Regions from separate parts of the Streptomyces sp. NPDC053493 genome, predicted to be linked through region 2. Evidence: predicted binding sites of a transcription regulator. Region 2 holds the regulator's gene; the other holds the start of a gene.

Region 1 (3,403 bases), on a different contig from region 2:
AGGTTTGTGTGAGGTGACCTGGATCACGTGATCGAAAGGCGGAGTGGAGCCGGGGCTAAGGTGGCCTCCATGGCGGAGAAGAAGGCGGCCGCGGGCGGCAGAAGCGCAGGCCGGGGCGGTTACGCGGTCGGCGACGCGCGCCGCCGCAAGATCCTGGACACCGCCGTCGAGCACTTCGGGCAGTGGGGCTTCCACGCCTCCTCGCTCGCCCGGATCGCCCACGACTGCGGCATCACCCAGGGCGGACTGCTGCACCACTTCCGCAGCAAGGAGGACCTGCTGCTCTCGGTCCTCGCGCAGAGCGAGCAGCACGACATGGAGCGGCTCTTCACCGCCGAACCCGCCTCCTGGGGCGCCTATCTGGACACCCTCGTCGCGCTGATCGAGGACAACACCCGGCGCCCCGGCATCGTCCGGATGTTCAACGTGCTCGTCGGCGAGTCCGGAGACGTCGGGCACCCGGCCCACGCCTACTTCAAGGAGCGCTACGCGCGCGTGCTCCGGCACACCGTCGCCCTGCTCGAGTCGGCGGTCGAGCGCGGCGAACTGCGCGCCGGCACCGACTGCCGGGCCGTCGCCGAGGAACAGCTCGCCGTCATGGACGGTCTGCAGATCCAGTGGGCGCTCGACCCGGAGGCAGTGGACATGCCGGCCCGGGTGCGGGACTACCTGCGGCGGCGCTACGAGGAGCTGCGCGCCTGAGGTGCGCCCCGGCGCCTCACGGCGCGATCGCCTGAGATACGCCCCGGCGCCTCACGGCGCGGTGGGCGGGTGGCCCTCCGGGAGGGCGTCGAAGACGCGCTGGAGGGCGGGCGGCCAATCCTCGCCGTCCCGGGTGACGACGAGCCGGTGGTCGTGGGTGACGTAGTACGAGAAGCCGTCGGCCACCGGTGTGCCGCCGCCCGTCGGGCGGTCCGGGACCTTCGCGTACGCCGGGTCCTCCAGGGCCGCGCGCAGCTCGGCCGCCCGGGCGGCGGTCATGGTGCCGGAGCTGGGCGGCCTGGTGCCCTTGCTGAGCGTGTACGCGCCGTCGTAGTGGACGACCAGCTTGTTGCGCACGCCGGCGAACCCGCCGTTCACGACGACCTCGACCAGGACGTCCTGGGGCGCGGGCTCACGGCTCCCGGCCGTGGTGGGCGCCGGTGTCGACGGCGCCGGTGCCGTGGCCGGCGAGCTCGCGCCCGGCGCGGGCGTCGACGGCGACTTCCCGGACGGCGCCGCGGGCGACCCGCCGCACCCGGCCACGACGACGACCGCGGCCAGCGCCGCCGCGGCTGCGTACCTTCCTCCGTACCGCTTCACGTACTCCATGGGCCTGAGCATGCCCGTCGGCTCGCGCCCGTGCAGCCGGAACGGCCTGGTGCGGCTCAACCGTTGCGGACGATTCCGGTGAGCGGACACCGGTAGTACCAGTCGAGCGAGTCGTAGAGCGCCATGCCCTCCGTTGTCGCCGCGAGGACGCCGGTCTCCGCGCCCGCCTGCGCGGCGGCCGCCTCCAGCGTCCGCATCACGTTGGCGCCGAGCCCGCGGCGGCGGTGGGCGGGATCGGTCTCGATCCGGTCGGCGACGGCCGTCGCACCGGTCGGCGCGATCTGCCCGCGGGCGGCGAGCGTCCCGTCGGGCGCGAGGATCCGGACCCGGATCACGCCGTCCCGGGTCTCCGTCGTCCGCGCGTAACCGTCGGGAGGTGCCGGCCGGGCGGCGGGATCGAGACGCTTGGTCATCATGAAGCCCGGGTCGTCCGGGACCGTCCATCCCTCGGTGATCCACGGCGCCACCTCCTCGGGCGCCGCCATCACCTTGAGCCAGGCGTACGGCTCGGTGACCGCCTCGCACAGCTTTCGCACGGACACCGCGTCGGGATGCGGCAGCACGTGCCGGAGGACGTGGCGGGGCTGCCCGACGTCGATCCGGTAGCCCCAGGGCTCGACGACGGCGGGCGGCGTGCCCCGGGAGACGGTCCACCCGGCCACCCAGGCCGATGTAATGGCTGCTGTATCCATGGAGGCATTACATCCGCTGTTCACGGTGCGCGTGACGGTGATCGCTCAGAGCGAACAGCCGATGGGGAACATTCGACGACTCACAAGCATTGAGTGCACATAGCTCAACTTGACTGCCGAAGGGGAGATCATGGCTGCTGAGTCCATGCCGTCCGCGCCGCTCACTCTGCCCGTGCTGCCGCTCGACGACGAGGTCGTGCTGCCCGGAATGGTGGTGCCGCTGGACCTGTCCGACGCGGACGTACGGGCCGCGGTCGAGGCCGCCCAGGCCGCCGCGCGCACCGGGTCCGGCAAGCCCCGCGTGCTCCTGGTGCCCCGCGTGGACGGCACCTACGCCGGCACCGGTGTGCTCGGCACCGTCGAGCAGGTCGGACGGCTGGCCGACGGCGACCCGGGCGCGCTCGTCCGCGGCCGCGGCCGCGTGCGGATCGGCGCCGGCACGACGGGACCCGGCGCGGCCCTGTGGGTCGAGGGCGCCGTCGTCGAGGAGACCCTGCCCGACCCGCTGCCCGGCTCCGTGACCGAACTGGTCAAGGAGTACAAGGCGCTCGCCACCAGCTGGCTGCGCAAGCGCGGTGCCTGGCAGGTCGTCGACCGCGTCCAGCAGATCGAGGGCGTCGGCGCCCTCGCCGACAACTCCGGATACTCGCCCTTCCTCACCGTCGAGCAGAAGGTCGAACTCCTCGAGACCGCCGACCCGGTCGCCCGCCTCAAGCTCGCCACCGCGCAGCTGCGCGAACACCTGGCCGAGCAGGACGTCGCCGAGACCATCGCCAAGGACGTCCAGGAAGGCGTCGACAAGCAGCAGCGCGAGTTCCTGCTGCGGCGTCAGCTCGAAGCCGTCCGCAAGGAGCTGCGCGAGCTCAACGGCGAGAGCGAGGGCGACGAGTCCGACGACTACCGCGCCCGCGTGGAGGCCGCCGACCTGCCCGAGAAGGTCCGCGAGGCGGCCCTCAAGGAGGTCGAGAAGCTGGAGCGGTCCAGCGACCAGTCCCCGGAGGGCTCCTGGATCCGCACCTGGCTCGACACCGTCCTCGAACTGCCGTGGAACGAGCGGACCGAGGACCAGTACGACATCCAGGGCGCCAAGGCGGTCCTCGACGCCGAGCACGCGGGCCTGGAGGACGTGAAGGAGCGCATCACCGAGTACCTGGCGGTGCGCAAGCGGCGCGCCGAGCGCGGCCTCGGCGTGGTCGGCGGCCGGCGCGGCGGCGCCGTGCTCGCCCTGGTCGGCCCGCCCGGCGTCGGCAAGACCTCGCTCGGCGAGTCCGTCGCCCACGCGATGGGCCGCTCGTTCGTCCGCGTCGCCCTCGGCGGCGTCCGCGACGAGGCCGAGATCCGCGGCCACCGGCGGACGTACGTGGGCGCGCTGCCCGGCCGGATCGTCCGCGCCATCAAGG
Region 2 (3,403 bases):
CCGGCGCCGAGGCGCGCTTCAAGGAGATCTCCGAGGCGAACGACGTCCTCGGCGACCCGAAGAAGCGCAAGGAGTACGACGACGCCCGCGCGCTGTTCGGCAACGGCGGCTTCCGGGCCGGCGGCCCGGGCGCGGGCGGCTCGTTCAACTTCGACCTGGGCGACCTCTTCGGCGGCGCCCAGGGCGGCCCCGGCGGGGCCGGCGGCTTCGGCGGCGGGCTCGGGGACGTGTTCGGCGGCCTCTTCAACCGGGGCGGCGGCGCGGGCACGCGCACGCAGCCGCGCCGCGGCCAGGACATCGAGTCCGAGGTGACGCTCAGCTTCACCGAGGCCATCGAGGGCGCGACCGTCCCGCTGCGGATGTCCAGCCAGCAGCCCTGCAAGGCCTGTTCGGGCACCGGCGACAAGAACGGCACGCCGCGGGTGTGCCCGACCTGTGTCGGCACCGGCCAGGTCTCGCGCGGCAGCGGCGGCGGCTTCTCGCTGACCGACCCGTGCGTGGACTGCAAGGGACGCGGCCTGATCGCCGAGACCCCGTGCGAGGTCTGCAAGGGCAGCGGGCGCGCCAAGTCCTCGCGCACCATGCAGGTCCGCATCCCGGCCGGCGTGAGCGACAACCAGAAGATCCGTCTGCGCGGCAAGGGCGCGCCGGGCGAGCGCGGCGGGCCGCACGGCGACCTGTACGTGGTCGTGCACGTCGACGCCCACCCGGTGTTCGGCCGCAAGGACGACAACCTGACCGTCACGGTGCCCGTCACGTTCGACGAGGCGGCCCTCGGCGGCGAGATCAAGGTGCCGACCCTGGGCGGCCCCGCGGTGACGCTGAAGCTGCCCGCGGGCACTCCCAACGGGCGCACCATGCGCGCCCGGGGCAAGGGCGCGGTCCGCAAGGACGGCACCCGCGGCGACCTCCTCGTCACGGTGGAGGTCGCGGTGCCGACGGAGCTGGACGACAAGGCCCGCGAGGCACTGGAGACGTTCCGTCAGGCCACCGCGGGCGAGGACCCGAGGGCAGAGCTGTTCCAGGCCGCGAAGGGAGCTTGAGGAGATGGAAGGCCGTCGTCGTAATCCCTACCAGCTGACCGACGAGACCCCGGTGTACGTCATCTCGGTGGCGGCCCAGCTCTCCGGCCTGCACCCCCAGACGCTCCGTCAGTACGACCGGCTCGGCCTGGTCTCTCCGGACCGCACAGCCGGACGAGGCCGCCGCTACTCGGCCCGGGACATCGAGCTGCTCCGTCAGGTGCAGCAGCTGTCCCAGGACGAGGGCATCAATCTGGCCGGTATCAAGCGCATCATCGAGCTGGAGAACCAGGTCGCGGCGCTCCAGCAGCGGGTCGCCGAGCTGTCGACCGCGGTCGAGGGCGCGGCGGCGGCGATGCGCCAGCGCGAGGCCCAGGTGCACGCCTCGTACCGGCGTGACCTGGTGCCGTACACGGACGTGCAGCAGGCGAGCGCGCTGGTGGTCTGGCGGCCGGCCCACAAGCGCGGCGAGTAGCCCTTCCCGCTCTTCTCCGGCGCGTGCCCGACGCGACGAGGCCCCTTCCGCTCCGGCGGCGGGGGCCTCACGCGTCCCGGCGGGTCGACGCGCGTCGGCGCGGGTGTCGGTCCGCGCTCCGGTGCGCGCGCCCGCGGTCGTCGCGTCAGGTGCCGCGTCAGTTGTCGCGTTCGAGGATGCCGGACTGGGCGATGAGATAGCCGAGCTGGGCGCGGCTGCCGCTGCCGAGGGCGGCGGCGAGCTTGGCGATGTGGGCCCGGCAGGTGCGGACGTTCATCCCGAGGCGGCGCGCGATGGCCTCGTCGACGTGGCCCTCGACGAGGAGTTTGGCGATGGAGCGCTGGACGCCGCTGATGCCGCTGAGCATCGGCTCGTACGTGACCGGGGCGTCGAGCGGGGTGGCCTGGAGCCAGAACTGGTCGAAGACGCCGCCCAGGTACTCCACGAGCCCCTGGTGGCGCAGTTCGAGCGCGATGGTGCGGTCGCGGCTGGCCGGCACGAAGGCGACCTTGCGGTCGACGATGATGAGCCGGTCGATGATCTCCTCGAGGGTGCGGACCTCGACCTCGGATCCGATGCGCTCCAAGTAGGCGAGCGTGATGGGCTGGTGGCGCGCGGTGTGCTGGTAGAGCGTGCGCATCTTGATGCCGCGGCCGAGCAACGGACGGACCCGGCGCAGGGCTTCGCCGAACGTATGGGCGCTGCGGCCCTTTCCCGGTTGTACGGTGAGCAGTTCCGAGGTGCACTCGGCGACGGCGCGGTCGAGGTTGGCGTTGATCCGTTCAAGGCCTTCGAGGACCGTGATCGCGTGGGTCATCGAGGGATCGCGGGCGCCGAGGGCCATGAACGGCTCGAAGGCGTCGGCGAGTGTCATGGTGAGACGTCTGCGCTCCTGGATCTCCTTCTCGATGGGAAGGAGCAGCCGGGCCAGCGCGGCCGACGGAGCGACAGGAACGAGCCATTCCACGTCATCGGGGTCGGGACGCAGCAGATCGAGGTCCATGAGACAGGGGGCCGACCCGATGTCGGAACGGGCTATTCGGCCTGCTCGAAGGGCCTCGGCATAGAGCCGAGTGCCCGCTTCGCACAGGTCTGCGTGCGTGTGAGAATGCCCGATATTGTCGGGTTCTATCCGCATACGTACACCCCCAGGCTTTTGCATTACAGGAACATGATGCATTGAGCGAGTGGTGGAAACGGGATGAGTGAGCCATCGTCGTGACTTGCGGGGGAGCAGGTTGTTACACACCTTCAAGTGAGGTTGCTCGGTCATGTCCAAGAAGCTCATACGCACCGTAGCCGGTGTCGCACTGTTGGCTGCTGCCGCTGTGGGAGCGGTTACGGCAACCGAGGACCCGGGGTGGGGTTCGCAGACGAGGGTCGTCAACGCCGACCCGGGCTGGGGGCTGACTCCGGCCGCCGACGTCGCCGATCCGGGCTGGGGAGTGGCTCCGGCGGTCGCCGGCGACCCCGGCTGGGGTGTCGCTCCCGGCGACCCGGGATGGGAGTCCGTGGGGGCATGACGGTTCCCGAAGATCCTCGTTTCCGACGCGAGATGGCGAGCGCCTACCGGTCCGGGTGGCACTTCATCGATCTCGTCACCGCGGTGCCGCGCCGTGGCGAGTCGTTGATGGTCACCCTCTTCGGGGAGCCGATCGTCGTCGTGCGCGAGGACGACGAGGACATTCGCGCCTACCGGTGTCTTCGCCGCCCGCGCGGCGCCCCCCAACCCGTTCGCTGTGCCATCAGGTACGGCATGATCTTCGTCAATCTCGACCAGCGCGACCATCAACTGGTCGAACCCCACCTGGTCGAGCCCGAGACCATCACCGCCACCCCCCGCAGTGCCTGAACGATTCCCCCGTCGTTGTAGATCGTTCAGGTGCTTCCCCCACACAGCGGCGCC

What was found. The regulator HspR, encoded in region 2, represses chaperone genes until heat shock. The targets are predictions, from matches to a motif close to TTGAGNNNNNNNNNCTCAA.
Region 1: a site for HspR is predicted at 2,093-2,111, ahead of lon (endopeptidase La). Genes of this name have one in related genera too.

What each region holds. Positions count from the first base shown of each region.
Region 1 covers NZ_JBITXS010000001.1:459,139-462,541, reverse strand. Annotated here, with positions in the region: gene ACIGO8_RS01985 (TetR/AcrR family transcriptional regulator) at 70-702, shown strand; gene ACIGO8_RS01980 (hypothetical protein) at 754-1,311, opposite strand; gene ACIGO8_RS01975 (GNAT family N-acetyltransferase) at 1,368-2,003, opposite strand; gene lon (endopeptidase La) at 2,134-3,403, shown strand, end outside.
Region 2 covers NZ_JBITXS010000004.1:398,178-401,580, forward strand. Annotated here, with positions in the region: gene dnaJ (molecular chaperone DnaJ) at 1-1,043, shown strand, start outside; gene ACIGO8_RS15185 (heat shock protein transcriptional repressor HspR) at 1,048-1,497, shown strand; gene ACIGO8_RS15190 (helix-turn-helix transcriptional regulator) at 1,655-2,635, opposite strand; gene ACIGO8_RS15195 (hypothetical protein) at 2,769-3,020, shown strand; gene ACIGO8_RS15200 ((2Fe-2S)-binding protein) at 3,017-3,349, shown strand.